2 regions of the Candidatus Pelagibacter sp. HIMB1509 genome follow, and region 2 is predicted to be linked to the other one. Evidence: riboswitches for the same ligand, from Rfam matches in the RefSeq annotation. Region 2 holds a riboswitch; the other holds the start of a gene.

Region 1 (8,197 bases), 250 kb from region 2:
ATTCTTTATCTTTTTTTAACTCTACATCAAAATAAACTGGTTCTACATTGTGACCTTTTACAGGTCCTTCAGCGTTTTCAAATTTACCTGCAATAACTTTTACTTGTTTCTCATTATCTTTATGAACACTCATTTTATCAGCATCTATATAAATGTATTCAGGCTTACTCATTTTCAATTTAGCAGGCATGTTAATCCATAGTTGAAAGCCATGAAGTCTTCCTTCTTTCATAGCTGGCATCTCTGAATGAATAATACCACTTCCTGTTTTCATCCACTGAACATCACCTGCGGTCATTCTTCCTTCACCACCAGTGCTATCTTTATGTTCAAAATCTCCAGCGAGCATATATGTAACGGTTTCAATGCCTCGATGTGGGTGAGGAGGAAAACCAGCAATATAATCTTCGCTATTTTCAGATCCAAATTCATCTAGCATTAAGAAAGGATCAAAGTAATTTGGTTCAACACCAATACTTCTTTTTAATTTTACTCCTGCACCATCTGACGCTGGAATAGGATCTATAATTTTACTTACTTCAATTTTTGACATTTATTTTGCTAATTTCCTTTCTAAACTAAACTCTTTTGTCTCATTTATCACCAAAAATAAAAATCCACCAGCTAATGCTATATTTTTCATAAATGATACAAATTGCATTTGATTACTAAAATCTGTGTGAAAAATAATTGCAGTTGCTATGCAAAATAAACTTAAGAGAGCAGCAGAAATTTTTACTTTATATCCAATTATTATTAATATTGGAGCACCTATCTCAAGAATTATTGCTGGAATTAAAAAAATACCTGGCATTCCCAAAGACTCCATCCAACCAATGGTTCCTTCATAATTTCCAATTTTATTAATTCCACTTAACAAAAACACTAAAGAGATAAATATTCTCCCAACTAAATCTAAAATATTTGTCATGGTCTATTTGTTGTGTGAACCATCACAAAATGGCTGATTGTTAGTTTGTTTACAATTACAGAAATAAATAGTTTTATTTTCTTCAGCTACAAATTTAACTGGTTTAAATTCTGTTCCTCTATGTGACATATCACAAAATGGTTGGCTCTTACTTTGTCCACAAGAACACCATAAGTAATTTTTTCCTTTTTCAACATCAATAGAAATAGGTTGATCTCCTGCTTTTATTCCTTTGCTCATAAATCTCCTTTGCTAATATTTAATCTAAATAATGATCTGGTTAAATTCTGCAAGAACGCAATATTTTCATACTAGTATGTATAATCATACCTTGAAAAATAAAACAAGGTATTTAAATAGGTATTATGAAAAACAATATTGAATGCCCAGCGGAAAGAGCAATTTATTTTCTTGGTGGAAAATGGAAAATCAGAATTTTATTTTATTTATTTAACAATAGAATAGTGAGATTTAATAAACTTAAAAAAGAGTTAAAAACAATCACACAACAAATGTTATCAAAACAACTCAAGGAATTAGAGATTGATGGAATTATAAATAGAAAAGTTCATCAAGTAGTGCCTCCTAAAGTTGAGTATTCTCTTACTGAATTTGGACTTTCTGTTATTCCAATTTTAAAGTCATTTTCTGATTGGAATAAAAAAAATACCAAAACAATATCCTTAAAACTCAACAAAAACTTTGAAGAAAGTAGAATTAGATAAGCCAAATTCTTTTGACTTTTTATTAATTGTATGGTGATATTGGTTAAGCGCTGATTTAAGTTAAATTGCGGGCGCTTTACAAATCCAGCTAAAGCGACGTCTCAACCACCGCTTCAGCTGGTGGTTTTTTTTTGAGCTCCTCAAAATTGAACCGGGTATTTGAACCGTATTGTGCACCCAGCATTTTGCTAAAGCACTAAAAAGGAGAAGAGAGTTTTTATTCTAACCCTCTTAGCTAGTTTAAGCTCTTTTCTCCGATTAATTTTGGAGAAAAAAATGACAAATATTTTAAAAGAAAGATTAGATAAAGGACCAGTAATTTGTGCTGAGGGTTTTTTGTTTGAAATAGAAAGAAGAGGCTATATGGCTTCAGGAGAATTTGTACCAATGGTATCTCTTGATCATCCTGAAGTTTTAGAAAATTTACACAGAGAATTTCAACATGCAGGATCTGATATTGTAGAAGCATTTACCTATAATGGTCATAGAGAAAAAATGAGAGTAATTGGTAAAGAGGAATTGCTTGAACCCTTAAATAGATCAGCTCTTAAAATTGCAAAAAAAGTTGCCTTAGATACACCAGAGGGATCACAACCAAATTTAATGGCCGGGAATATATCCAACTCCAATATTTGGAAAGAGGATGACAAGCAAGCTCAAAAAGAAGTTGAAGCTATGTTTACAGAAATGATTGGTTGGGCAGTAGATGAAGGGGCCGATATGTTGATTGGCGAAACTTTTTATTATGCTGAAGAGGCGTTTAAAGCGCTTGAGGTAATGAAAAAAGCTAACTTACCAACAGTGTTAACCATTTCTCCAATGGGTGAAAATATTATGAGGGATGGAAAATCTGTTGTTGATACATGTAAAGAGTTAGAACAAAGAGGAGCTGATGTAGTAGGATTAAATTGTTTTAGAGGGCCAGCAACAATGATGCCTTTTCTAAAGGAGATTAGAAAAGCTGTGAAATGTCATGTTGGAGCATTACCAATCCCATATAGAACTAATGAAAAATATCCAACTTTTTTTAACTTACCAGACAGAGATGATTGTTCTTGCCCATCACCACACGGAAGAACTTTTCCAACAGCACTAGATCCTCATTTTTGTAATAGATATGAAATAGGTCAATTTGCAAAATGGGCAAATATTTTAGGTGTACATTATCTTGGTGTCTGTTGTGGTGCTAACCCAATGTTAATCAGAGAAGTATGTGAGTCTGTTGGATTAAAGGTACCAGCAAGTAAGTATAGAGAAAACATGGAAAATCATTTCATGTATGGAAAAAATAAAAGAATTCCAAAACACATGACTGATTATGGAGATAAAGCTTAGTATTATTTAGTATCTATTTTGGGTAGCAGATCAATTAAGTTTTTGATTTCTAATTTTGGTTGGTAATCAAGTTTATCAAAAATATTATTGCTTCTGTTTACCCAAATAGAATTGTATCCATAGTTCCCTCCCCCAGATACATCCCAAGTATTCGCACTTAAAAAAGCAACTTCATTTTTTTCAATTTTGTATTTTTTTACTGGTATATCATAAACTTTAGAATCAGGCTTAAATACACCAACTTCTTCAATTGAAAAAATATCATCAAATAAATTATTTAAATTATTACTACTTACTAATTCATTTAATAAAGAAGGTGTCCCATTGGAAAGTATTGCTAGTTTAAAATTTTTTTCTTTTAAAGATTTTAATACTTTTGGAACTTCTTCAAAAGGTGAGAGAATTTTGTAAAGGTCTAATAATTCATCTCTCATTGAATTATCTATTTTAAATACACTCATTGATTTATCCAAACTGTCTTCAGTGATTTGCCAAAAATCTTTATGTCTTTTCATTAAACTTCTAAGCCAAGTGTATTCTAATTGTGTGGTTCTCCAATAATTTGCAAAAGTTTCCCACTTATTACCAATTTTATCTTTGCATTTTTCTGCTGCTGAATTTACATCGAATAAAGTGCCGTAAGCGTCAAAAATTATTGCTTTAATATTTTTCATAAACTAATTTAATAATATGAGTAACATTAGATTATATTTTTCTAAAAGTTTATCTAATAATTTAACTGATACGCTTGATAAATCTCAATCGCATTACGTAAACAAAGTAATGAGAGTTAAAGAAAATGAAATTTTTTCTTTATTTAACAGTAGTGGTGAGTGGGAAGCAAAAATTTTAAACATCTCAAAAGGTATTGTTAAATTTAATGTTACAAAACAATTAAGACAAAAAGAAAATTCTAAAGAATTATGGCTTGCGTTTTCTCCAATTAAATCAAATTACTTTAATTTTATGATTCAAAAAGCAACTGAGTTAGGAGTTACAAAATTTATTCCAATTATATTTGATAGAACGATTGTTCGTAAGATTAATAAAGAACGATTAGAGAAAGTAATTATTGAAGCATCAGAGCAATCGAATAGAATTAATGTTCCAGATATTGAGGACCCAAGATCATTAGATAGTTTTTTAAATAGTAATGAAATGGATTTAATTTTTACTGATCTAAATTCTGAAAATACCAAAATAGATTTAAAGAAGATTACAGATAAACCTACATGTGTAATTATAGGTCCAGAAGGAGATTTTTCTGAAGAGGAAAGGGCAAAGATTCTAAAATTTAGCCGAGTTCAACCACTGAAAATTAATGAGAATATATTGAGATCTGAAACAGCTGTAATTTCAGCTATATCGATCATAAAATACGCCATAAATTGATATTTTGTCGCGAAAACTAAAGTGTAATTTTTTTGAAGACGTTCTATATAGGGTTAAAAAAATGAAAAAAATTTTATTAACAATTCTTTCAATTTTAACTCCTGCAGTTGCGTTTGCTAACCAGCCGAAAGATTGGCAATTAGGTTTTCAAAAAGCAGCATCAGAGTCTATGAGAGATATCGTTAATTTTCATGATAAATTGTTATTACCAATCATAATTGCGATAAGTGTTTTCGTTTTATTTTTGATGGTATATGCATGTATCAGATTTAGAGCATCAGCAAATCCAGTTCCTTCTAAAAGAACTCACAATGTTGCAGTAGAAGTTTTATGGACATTAATTCCATGTTTAATTTTAATTGTGATGGCAGTTCCATCGTTTAAGATTTTATATAAACAAGACTCAATACCAAAAGCAGATGTAACAGTTAAGGCAATTGGTTATCAATGGTACTGGGGATATGAGTATCCAGATGAAAATATTATTTTCGACTCTTACATGATTGAAGATAAAGATTTAAAAGAAAATCAGCCTAGATTGTTAGCTGTAGATAATGAATTAGTTGTTCCAGTAAATAAAGTAGTTAAAGTTTTAATTACTGCAAATGATGTTTTACACGCTTGGGCTTTACCATCTTTTGGAGTTAAAAGAGATGCAGTTCCTGGAAGAATAAATGAAACATGGTTTAAAGCAGAAGAAGTTGGAACTTATTATGGACAGTGTTCTGAGCTTTGTGGAATTAAACATGCTTTTATGCCGATTACAGTAAGAGTAGTTCCTGAAGAAGAATATCAAGAATGGCTTACTGGAGCTAAAATAAAATTTGCAAAAGAAATTAATGAAGAAGATCAATTTAAAAAACTAGCGAGTAAATAATATGTATACACAAACTGCATCACACGACGATCATCATACACCAACTGGTTGGAAACGTTGGGCGTATTCAACTAATCACAAAGATATCGGTACAATGTACCTTATATTTGCAATTGTTGCAGGTGTAATCGGAACTGCATTCTCAGTTTTAATGAGAATGGAATTGATGCATCCAGGTGATGGAATTTTGGGTGGAAACTATCATTTATACAATGTTTTAGTAACAGGTCATGGTTTAATCATGATCTTCTTTATGGTTATGCCAGCAATGATTGGTGGTTTTGGAAATTGGTTTGTACCAATCATGATTGGTGCACCTGATATGGCATTCCCAAGAATGAATAATATTTCATTTTGGTTACTACCAACTTCATTCATTTTATTAATCATGTCTATATTTATGGATGGCCCCCCAGGTCAAACTGGAGTTGGTGGTGGATGGACAATCTATCCTCCTTTATCATCTACAGCAGGACAGCCTGGTCCAGCAATGGACTTTGCTATTTTAAGTTTACACTTAGCAGGAGCGTCTTCAATTTTAGGAGCAGTAAATTTTATAACTACAATTTTAAACATGAGAACTCCAGGTATGACATTGCATAAAATGCCTTTATTTGCTTGGTCAATTTTAGTTACAGCGTTCTTATTACTTTTATCACTTCCAGTGTTAGCAGGTGCAATCACAATGCTATTAACAGATAGAAATTTCGGAACTGCATTCTTTGATGCTCAAACAGGTGGAGATCCAGTATTATTCCAACACTTATTCTGGTTCTTTGGTCACCCTGAAGTTTACATTTTAATTTTACCAGGTTTTGGAATGATCAGTCATATTGTTTCAACATTCTCAAGAAAACCAGTATTTGGATATTTAGGTATGGCATATGCAATGGTAGCAATTGGAATAGTTGGTTTCGTTGTATGGGCTCACCATATGTATACAGTTGGTTTAAGCACAGATACTAAAGCTTATTTCTTAGCAGCGACGATGATCATTGCTGTTCCGACGGGAATTAAAATATTTTCTTGGATAGCAACTATGTGGGGTGGTTCAATATCATTTAAGACACCTATGGTTTGGGCTCTAGGATTTATATTTTTATTTACAGTCGGTGGAGTTACAGGTGTTGTTCTTGCAAATGCAGGTGTAGATACAGCAATGCATGATACTTACTATGTAGTAGCTCACTTCCATTATGTATTATCTTTAGGTGCGGTGTTTGCAATCTTTGCAGGCTTTTATTATTGGTTTGGAAAAATGAGTGGTTATGAGTATTCAGAATGGTTAGGTCAATTACACTTCTGGTTAACATTTATTGGTGTAAACTTAATTTTCTTCCCTCAACACTTCTTAGGTTTAGCGGGGATGCCTAGAAGATATGCAGATTATCCAGATGCATTTGCTGGTTGGAATTATATATCTTCAATTGGATCATATATTTCTGTAATTGGTTTAGGAGTATTTTTCGCAAATCTAATTTATGCATTTTATAAGAAAAAAGCTGCTGCTCAAAACCCTTGGGGTGAAGGAGCAACAACTTTAGAGTGGACAGTACCGTCTCCTCCAAATTTTCATACTTTTGATGAATTACCAAAGTTTGAAGATGAAGAGAGTGCAGAAAAATCTACTACTTAAAAAGTATTTAGATTTTTTGTCTAAAATTAAATGATTAAGTCTAAGTTAAAAAATAGAAATTTAAGTCAAGAAGACGTTTTCAATTTCTCAGAGTTGTTTAAACTTATGAAGCCAAGAGTAATGTCTCTTGTAATTTTTACTTGTGCAGTTGGATTGTTAATGGCGCCAAATATTATTCCAACAAAAGATGCAATAATTGGAATTATTTTAGTTTCTATAGGAGCTGGTGCCGCTGGAGCTTTAAACATGTGGTACGAGTCTGATTTAGATGCATTAATGACAAGGACTTGTTTAAGACCTATACCAACTGGGAAGGTAAATAAAAACCAAGCTTTGATTTTTGGTATTGCTTTATCAATATTTTCTGTTGTTGCTTTAGATTATTTTGCAAATACAGTTTCATCAGCTTTATTGTTATTTACAATTTTGTTTTATGTGTTGGTTTATACTGTTTGGCTTAAAAGAAAAACGCCTCAAAATATAGTAATTGGCGGCGCTGCGGGAGCATTACCTCCTGTAATTGGTTGGACTATAGCTGCCAACTCACTTTCACTTGAGCCATTAACTTTCTTTCTAATTATCTTTTTTTGGACACCATCACATTTCTGGGCACTAAGTTTATATAAATCTGATGATTATAAAAAAGCAAATATACCAATGCTTCCATTGACTAATGGTGTTGAAAGCACAAAATTAAATATATTTGTTTATTCGTTAATAATGTTGCCAGTTATTGTTTTCCCATATGCAATTAGTTTTGTTGGTCTAGTATTTTTAATTCCATCATTAATTTTGACAATTTATTATAATTACTTATGTTTTGAACTTTACAAATTTAAGAAGAACAAGTTTGATGCAAAAAAAGCAAAAACAATTTTTGGATACTCGATATTATATTTGTTTTTAGTTTTTGTATTTTTCTTAATAGATAAAATTTTATGATAACACCTGATAAAAAAACAAAGAAAAAAAATATTATTACTGCTTTAGCAATTTTAGCTTTTATGGTTTTTTTGTTTGTTTTTACATTATATAACGTTGGCGTATTTGATAGGCAGATATGATTAAGAGCAAAACATTAACTCCATTACTTCTAGCAGGTATTTTTTGTTTAATGTTAGGTTTATCTTTTGCAGCAGTGCCCTTATATGATCTTTTTTGTCGTGTAACTGGCTTTGGAGGAACAACCCAAGTATCTAAAGAAGCCCCGAAAATAGTTTTAGATAAAGTTGTAAGTGTAAGATTTGATACGAATGTAAACAATCTTACTTGGGATTTTAAGGCTAAATCAAATGTCATTG
Region 2 (8,197 bases):
ATCAGGTATAAATGTATGAATATAGATCAAGTTAAAAAAGAATTTCCAATATTTGATAAGAAAATCCAAAATAATGATTTAGTATACTTGGATAGTGCAAATTCATCACAAAAACCAAAAGTAGTGGTAGATAGAATTAATGAATTTTATACTAAACAATTTTCTAATGTTGGAAGAAGTGTTCATTATCTTGCGGTTGCTGCAACAAATTTATATGAAAATACAAGAACATCTGTACAAAAATATATTAATGCTAAAGATAAAAATGAAATAGTATTTACCAAAGGTGCTACTGAAGCATTAAACCTTGTTGCAAACACATTGGGTCAAAATCATTTGAACGAAGGTGATGAAATATTAATTACCGAATTAGAACATCACTCAAATTATGTACCTTGGCATTTTTTAAGAAAATCAAAAAATATAAAGATAAATTTTGCTGAAATAAACGAAGAGGGAGAAATTACACTAGAAGAAATTGAAAAGAAAATCACTCCTAATACAAAAGTTATTTCAATTACTCATTTATCAAATGTGACTGGAGCAATATTACCAGTAAAAGAAATTACTGATTTAGCACATTCAAAAGGAATAATAGTTGTCGTAGATGGTTGCCAAGGAGCTCCTCATTTAAAGCTAGATATGCAAGACTTAGATTGTGATTTTTATGCAATTTCTTGTCATAAAATGTATGGCCCTACAGGATTAGGGGTTCTTTATGGTAAGAAAAAGTGGTTGGATGAACTTCCTCCTTATCAAGGTGGTGGCGGAATGATTAGAGAGGTTAAAAAAGATAGAATTACCTACGGTGAATTACCTAATAAATATGAAGCTGGAACTATGGCTACAGCGCAAGTTATTGCTTTTGATCAATCAATTAAATTTCTGGAGAGCATAGGTATTGAAAATGTTATGAAACATGAAGCGGAATTAGTTGAGTATGGCCAGGAATTATTAAAAAAAAATAATTCAGTAAAATTAGTTGGAAATCCGAAAAATAAAGGTGGAGTTTTGTCTTTCACTTTAGAAGGTGTACATCCTCATGATATCGCAACAATTTTAGATGAAGACGGAGTTGCAATAAGAGCTGGTCATCATTGCTGTCAAATTTTACATGACAAACTTAATATACCAGCGAGTGCACGAGCTTCCGTTGGAATATATAATACCAAAGAAGATTTAGATAAACTTAATGATGCAATAAATAAGTGTAAGAAAATATTTAATTTAAAATGAATTTAAAAGAATTATATCAAGAAATAATTTTAGAGCATGGAAAAAATCCAAGAAATCTTCGTAAGACAGAAGATTTTAATAAAGATGCCAAAGGCAACAATCCACTTTGTGGTGATAACGTTCATGTCTATTTAAAATTAAATGGTCAAAGAATTGTAGAAGATATTTCATTTGAAGGTAGTGGTTGTGCAATTTCTATGGCTTCTGCATCAATAATGACCGATTTAATTAAAGGCAAAAATGAGTATGAAGCAAAAGAAATTATTGAAGATTTTTTGGGTATGATTAAAGAAAATCCTGAGCTTAAATCAGAAAATCTTAAAGAAGATGAAAAAACAAAACTAATGTGCTTATCTGGAGTAAAACAATATCCAATGAGAGTAAAGTGTGCCACACTATCTTGGCATACACTAGTCTCAGCTTTTGATAATAAAACTGATGAGGTTAAAACAGAAAATTAATTATGTCGAAAAAAGATCAAATTATTGAAGAAATTAGAAAAATTTACGATCCAGAGTTACCAGTGAATATTTATGAACTAGGTTTGATTTATGATATAAAAGTTGAGGATGATAAATTTGCAAAAATTAAAATGACTTTGACCACTCCTAATTGTCCAGTTGCTGAAAGTTTACCTAAAGAAGTTAAAGATGGCGCAATGCAAGTTGAGGGTATTGAGGACGTTGATCTTGAATTAGTTTGGGACCCACCTTGGAATAAAGACATGATGTCAGAAGCTGCAAAACTGGAGTTAAATTTATAATGAATCCAATTATTAAATTAAGTGATAATGCTGCGGAAAGAATTAAAGAAATTATGTCTAATGCAGAAAAAGACTCTTTAGGTGTAAGAGTTTCAGTTAAATCAGGAGGTTGTGCTGGTATGTCTTACGTCATGGAGTATACCAAAGAAGTAAATCCAAATGATGAAGTCATTGAGGAAAAAGGTGTGAAAGTGTTTGTTGATTCTGCAGCTATTATGTATTTGCTTGGAACAGAAATGGATTACAAAAAAGAAGAGCTATCTTCTTCGTTTGTATTCAATAATCCTAACGAAACAGAAAGATGTGGATGCGGGGAATCCTTTAAAATCTAGCAAAAGTTGAATATTCCCATTTAACGCATATCAGTATTGCATCGTACGCATACCTAATATATATATCTAGGTATGAATAAATTTGAATTTAAAAATCTTGTTAAAAACCTAAAAGATACAATTAAAGAAAGAACTTTCTTTAAAGATTTACGTAAAGAAGTTGAGACCGGTGCAAACGGTACTCAAGATTACGTTGTTAAAAAAGGTATTAACAAAGATACAATTGCAACAACCAGACAGTAATTAAATATTAACTACTGTAATACATCTCAAACTCTACAGGATGAGGTGCGTGTTCAAATTTATGAATTTCCTCAAACTTAAGAGCTATATAAGCATCGATTTGGTCGTCAGTAAATACACCACCTTGAGTTAAAAACTCTCTATCCTTATCTAAACTTTCCATTGCTTCTCTTAAAGATCCACAAACAGTTGGAATAGCTTTGACTTCTTCTGGTGGTAATTCATATAAATCTTTATCAAAAGACTCACCTGGATGTATTTTATTTTTAATTCCATCGATACCTGCCATTAACATTGCTGCAAATGTTAGGTAAGGATTACCTGCTGCATCTGGAAATCTAATTTCACATCTTGCACCTTTTTTACTTAAAGTAATTGGAATTCTACATGATGCCGATCTGTTTCTTGCAGAGTAAGCTAATAATACTGGAGCTTCAAAACCAGGGATTAATCTTTTGTAACTATTTGTTGTAGAGTTAGCAAAAGCATTAATCGCTTTAGCATGTTTTAAAATTCCACCAATATAGTGTAATGCAGTTTCTGAAAGTCCTGCATATGCTTCACCTGAAAATACAGGAGTATCACCTTTCCAAATAGATTGGTGAATATGCATACCTGAACCATTATCACCTGCAACTGGTTTTGGCATGAAGGTTGCAGTTTTCCCAAATGAATGTGTTACCATTTGAACTACATACTTATAAAGCTGAACATTATCTGCTTGGTCAACTAAAGTTCCAAAATACATACCAAGTTCGTGTTGACTTGGAGCAACTTCATGGTGATGTTTTTCAACTTTGATGCCAACTTCTTTTAAATTTTTTAAATATTCACCACGCATATCTTGTTCACTATCTACAGGTGGCACAGGAAAATAACCTCCTTTGATTTGAGGTCTATGTCCCATATTTCCATTTTCATATTCTTTACCTGAATTATATGGACCTTCTTTACTATCAATTTTAAATCCACTTTCATTCATGTCATTTTTAATTCTTACATCGTCGAAAACAAAAAATTCTGGCTCAGGTCCAAAAAACGCTTTATCACCAATACCTGATGCTTTTAAATATTCCTCTGCTTTTTTTGCAACTCCTCTTGGATCTCTTTCGTAAGGATCTTTTTTGATTGCATCTAAAATATCACAGAACAAAACTACAGTATTATGAGACGTGAAAGGATCCATGAACATTCTTGCAGTATCAGGTTTTAAAATCATGTCAGATTCGTTAATTGCCTTCCATCCAGCAATAGATGAACCGTCAAAAAACACTCCATCATTAAGCATGTCGGCATCCACTATTGATGCATCCATAGTTAAATGTTGAAGTTTTCCTCTTGGATCAGTAAATCTTAGATCCACAAATTCTGCTTCTTTTTCTTTCATAAATTTTAAAACGTTTTCTGCACTCATTTTGTCTCCTATGTAATTTTGATGGAGCTTAATTAGCAAAAAAAAGTTAAAAAATAATGCTTATTTAATAAATAACACCTATGCATTTTTTACATAAGTAGTGTATCTACTCAATCAAATTAGGGAATTTTATAAATTCAATGGAATCAATACTAAATAAAGAACCGGTAAAAAGGGCAAAAAAAGCTCTTAAAACATTTGATCAAAATTTAAATGTTATCGTCTTAGAAAAAACAGCAAGAACGGCCAATGATGCTGCTACAGCTTTGGGTTGCAACGTTGGTGCTATTGTTAAAAGTTTACTTTTTAGGGCAGGTGACAACTATATATTAAGCTTGGTATCTGGAGACAAGCGTTGCTCGTTAAATAAGTTAAAAAAAATTCTCAATGAAAAAGATGTGTCTATGGCATCTCCTGAGGCAGTTAAAGAAAACACTGGATATACAATTGGTGGAGTGTCTCCAGTAGGGCACTTGAAGCGATGTAAAATCTTTATTGATAAAAGTCTTGAAAGATTCCCAGATATATTTGGTGCAGCTGGACATCCAAATGCTGTTTTCAAAATAAATTATAATAAGTTAATTGAAATAACAAACGGAACACCAGAAGATATTATTGAATGAGAGAACCAAAACTAATTGATTATAGTTTATTAACGTTGTTAGCATTGATTTGGGCATCTGCTTTTTTTAATATTAAAATAGCAACCTACTCGTTTGGACCTGTTACGATTGCATTTCTAAGAGTTTTTTTTGGTTCAATTCCAGTTTTACTACTTTGCTTTTACAAACAAATTAAAATCGAGGCATTTTCAAAAGATTGGCATTGGTTTGCAATGATTGGATTTATAAATTTAGTAGCTCCGTTTTTTTTAATAGCATATGGCGTTAAATCTGTTCAAAGTAACTTGGCAGCAATTTTAATGTCAACGACTACATTAAGCTCAACTGTTCTAGGACATTTTTTTACTAAAAATGAAAAATTTAATTTAACTAGGACAATTGGAATTTTAATAGGATTTTCAGGAATAGTTTATTTATTTTCAGATAATTTATTAATTAATGAAAATAACTTTACTTCAGCATTATTAATTTTGTTAGGATCTACCTGTTATGTGATTGGAGGTCTTTTAACACTTAAAATTAGCAAGAAAAAAAATGAAAATGTTACCAGTTCAATTTTGATTTGGGCTACTATTATATTATTACCTTTAGTATGTTTGATTGAACAACCTTGGAAAACTGTTCCAAGATTAGATTCTACTATTTCAGTTATTTATCTTGGTTTGGTATCTACTGGAATTGCCTGGTTATTGAGATTTAGAATTTTAATTAACAATGGTTTAATTTTTCAATCTCAAGTATCTTATCTAATTCCAATATTTGGTACTATTTTAAGTTATATCTTTTTAAAAGAATTGGTTACTACTAAAGTTATAATTTCGTTGATAGCAGTTGTTATAGGTATCTATTTTGTAAAAAAAGGTACAAAAGTTAAATAGTATTTTTTATTGCCTCTATATGAGAAGGACGAGTTTCACAGCATCCTCCAAGAATAGTTGCTCCATTTTCTCTAAATTTTTTTGCAAACATTGATATTTTTTCAGGATCTAAATCTTTTCTTTGACCTAAAAAACTATTGGGGTTAGATCCATCATTTTCTTTATACTGAGAAGTATAACCACCTTTTGGTTTAGTTGTTACAAATCCGTTTAATTTGAAACCAAATGGAACTTTAAGTTTTTGAATTTCATCTAAATTATTCTCATAATTTTCAGGCGAAACACATGCTAGAATTACTCCTAGGCAATTTTCAGTAATTATTGAATTAATTTCAGAAATTTTTTCTCCACTTGGTAAAGAGTTACCTTCAGAAATATGAACCCCAACTAAGTATGGTTTATTAAATTTCTTAATAGCTTCTATTCCGCATCTAATTTCTTTGATACTGCTCCAGACATCAAAATAGAAAAAATCTACTGAAGGGTTTAGTATTTCTGCTAATTCCGAATGATCGTTTGTGATTTCTTTTTCACTTCTCTTGTCTTCTTCATATGTCAAATCTTGAGGCGGGAGTCCTCCTGCAATTTTAATATGTGGATTATTTAATTTAGCTTTTTGTGCAATTTCACAGGCTTTCTGATTTAAGAATTTAAATTGATCTTCTATTCCATTTTCTCTCAATCTTTTTCTTCTGGTTGTAAAAGTTGTAGTTACAATTACATCAGCTCCCGATTTAATAAAATCATTATGAATATTAAGTATTAAGTTGTGGTATTTTTCCTCAATTAAAGCATTTGCACTCCACAAAGTTCCTTTAGGTTCCATACCTCTGGCCAATAACTCTTGACCCATTCCACCATCTAAAATTTTTGTTGTTTTAAAAAAATCTTTATTCATTTTATCCTCACTTTTTTAGTGCTTAAGCTACATGCAGGTGCACAATATAGTTCAACTACCTTGCTAATTAGATCTATTGGGAATTTCCATTTTAGCAGTTTATGCCCGCAATAGGATCAAATCGGCAACTAGATTTATATAATATTATTAAAATTTGTAAATTATTTATTAAAAATTATTTTAGCATTGAAAGAAAACGATCTTCTTTCTTCCTCAATATTAAAGGGGTAGGCTGTATGCATTAAGTAGTTTGGAAATATTAAAAGATCGCCTGTTTTTGGTATCAAATTAAAAATACTTTTTGAAAGAAAAGCTCTTTGTCCATTTATAAAATCAATTGTTCCATTTGTTCTTATTTTTTTATTTTTAACATTTTTATTTTTTGTCATATGTTTTGGAATTTTTAAATAACCAACACCTGATAAGTCCCCTTCATGATAATGTATAGGATTATACTCATTTTTATATTGGCTAACGACCCACAGGTTTAAAATTCTAATTTCTTTAATTTTTTTAATATGCTCTTTAGTTAGAAAAATTTTAATATTTTTTATTAATTCTTTTTCCAAATTTTTTTTTATAAAACTTTTAGAAATTTGAACTTCTTTTCTAATTTGACTTGCTAATTTTGAACTATAATCATTTGATTTTGAGAATATTTTTGTATCAACTTCATTGTTAAGTTTTTCTAAAAATTTTTTAGAAATTTTAGATTTTCCTATTGAAGGCCCAAATGGTTTAAAATTTTTCATCAGAGATTAAATATATCAAAAAATAATTAATTCAACTTATGCAATAAGTGTTATGCCCATTCTTATAGCTACAAAAATTACTAGACATGCAGTCATTAGGGCTAATATTTTGTTAGATAGGAATTTTATATTTAAAAAACTTCCAATTTGGCCACCAATTAAGACAGCAATAAATAGTGGCCAGTAATTTAAAAATTCGTTGAAGACTATATCCTTTGTTAATTGTCCACCTATACCAAAAATTGAATTTACTAAAATAAATAAAGATGCAGTACTTGTTATATGCCTTGGAAATCCTGCTTTCATCAAAAATAAAATAGGACTTAAAAATATCCCACCACCAATTCCAACCAAACCAGATACAAAACCGATTATTGATCCTATTAATATTGAGAAAATCAAGGGTATTTTTTTAATAAGAATTTCTTTTTTGTTAAAGGATTTGCTTTCAATAAGTAAAAAAACTCCAGCTAATATTAAAATAAAGAAAAGTAAAATTTCAAATAAATTTTTGTCAATTGATATAGATGCTCCGATAAAAGCAAGAGGTATAGAACCAATTAAGTAAGGATATAGTAAATTAAAATTAATATTTTTTGATTTTAAAAAATTTATAGAATTTCCAGAAACTACAATAATATTACAAATTAAAGCTAAAATTGGAAAAATATAGTAAGGAACATCCCAAATTAAAAGTAAAGCAAGATAAGTGGAGCCACCACCAAATCCTATACTTGAATATAATATTGCAGTTATAAAAAAAAATATTGTAAGTATAATCATTAAAAAATTTATTTATGATTGTAAATATAGCTTTACTAACTGTAACAGATACAAGAACAATTGATAACGATAAATCTGGTGCGATCTTGGTTGAAAAAATTAAAGAGGCCAATCATCAATTAATTGATAGAAAAATTTGTAAAGATAATAAAGCAGATATAGTTAAAATTTTAAAAGATTGGACTAGTCATAAAGATATTGACGTTATCATTACAACTGGTGGCACAGGTTTAACTGGAAGAGATATTACACCTGAAGCTGTTGATGAAATAGCA

Evidence for each region. A riboswitch is a leader RNA that binds a small molecule or an ion and turns the genes downstream of it on or off. The one in region 2 is predicted to bind S-adenosylmethionine.
Region 1: linked by a shared signal. The riboswitch ahead of ACTTBO_RS02120 (homocysteine S-methyltransferase family protein) and the one ahead of ACTTBO_RS03425 (homocysteine S-methyltransferase family protein) in region 2 are both predicted to bind S-adenosylmethionine.

The regions. Positions count from the first base shown of each region.
Region 1 is NZ_JBNAIU010000001.1:406,871-415,067, forward strand. It holds gene ACTTBO_RS02100 (pirin family protein) at 1-553, opposite strand, end outside; gene ACTTBO_RS02105 (DoxX family protein) at 554-931, opposite strand; gene ACTTBO_RS02110 (CDGSH iron-sulfur domain-containing protein) at 935-1,171, opposite strand; gene ACTTBO_RS02115 (winged helix-turn-helix transcriptional regulator) at 1,297-1,656, shown strand; SAM riboswitch class V at 1,801-1,866, shown strand; gene ACTTBO_RS02120 (homocysteine S-methyltransferase family protein) at 1,933-2,991, shown strand; gene ACTTBO_RS02125 (haloacid dehalogenase type II) at 2,994-3,665, opposite strand; gene ACTTBO_RS02130 (RsmE family RNA methyltransferase) at 3,682-4,383, shown strand; gene coxB (cytochrome c oxidase subunit II) at 4,445-5,260, shown strand; gene ctaD (cytochrome c oxidase subunit I) at 5,262-6,896, shown strand; gene cyoE (heme o synthase) at 6,927-7,838, shown strand; gene ACTTBO_RS02150 (serine protease) at 7,835-7,960, shown strand; gene ACTTBO_RS02155 (cytochrome c oxidase assembly protein) at 7,957-8,197, shown strand, end outside.
Region 2 is NZ_JBNAIU010000001.1:660,024-668,220, forward strand. It holds gene sufD (Fe-S cluster assembly protein SufD) at 1-19, shown strand, start outside; gene ACTTBO_RS03385 (aminotransferase class V-fold PLP-dependent enzyme) at 16-1,236, shown strand; gene sufU (Fe-S cluster assembly sulfur transfer protein SufU) at 1,233-1,697, shown strand; gene ACTTBO_RS03395 (SUF system Fe-S cluster assembly protein) at 1,700-1,999, shown strand; gene ACTTBO_RS03400 (HesB/IscA family protein) at 1,999-2,331, shown strand; gene ACTTBO_RS03405 (hypothetical protein) at 2,404-2,574, shown strand; gene glnA (type I glutamate--ammonia ligase) at 2,582-3,988, opposite strand; gene ACTTBO_RS03415 (YbaK/EbsC family protein) at 4,129-4,611, shown strand; gene ACTTBO_RS03420 (DMT family transporter) at 4,608-5,489, shown strand; gene ACTTBO_RS03425 (homocysteine S-methyltransferase family protein) at 5,482-6,387, opposite strand; SAM riboswitch class V at 6,395-6,457, opposite strand; gene ACTTBO_RS03430 (putative 2OG-Fe(II) oxygenase) at 6,549-7,139, opposite strand; gene ACTTBO_RS03435 (sulfite exporter TauE/SafE family protein) at 7,176-7,922, opposite strand; gene ACTTBO_RS03440 (molybdenum cofactor synthesis domain-containing protein) at 7,937-8,197, shown strand, end outside.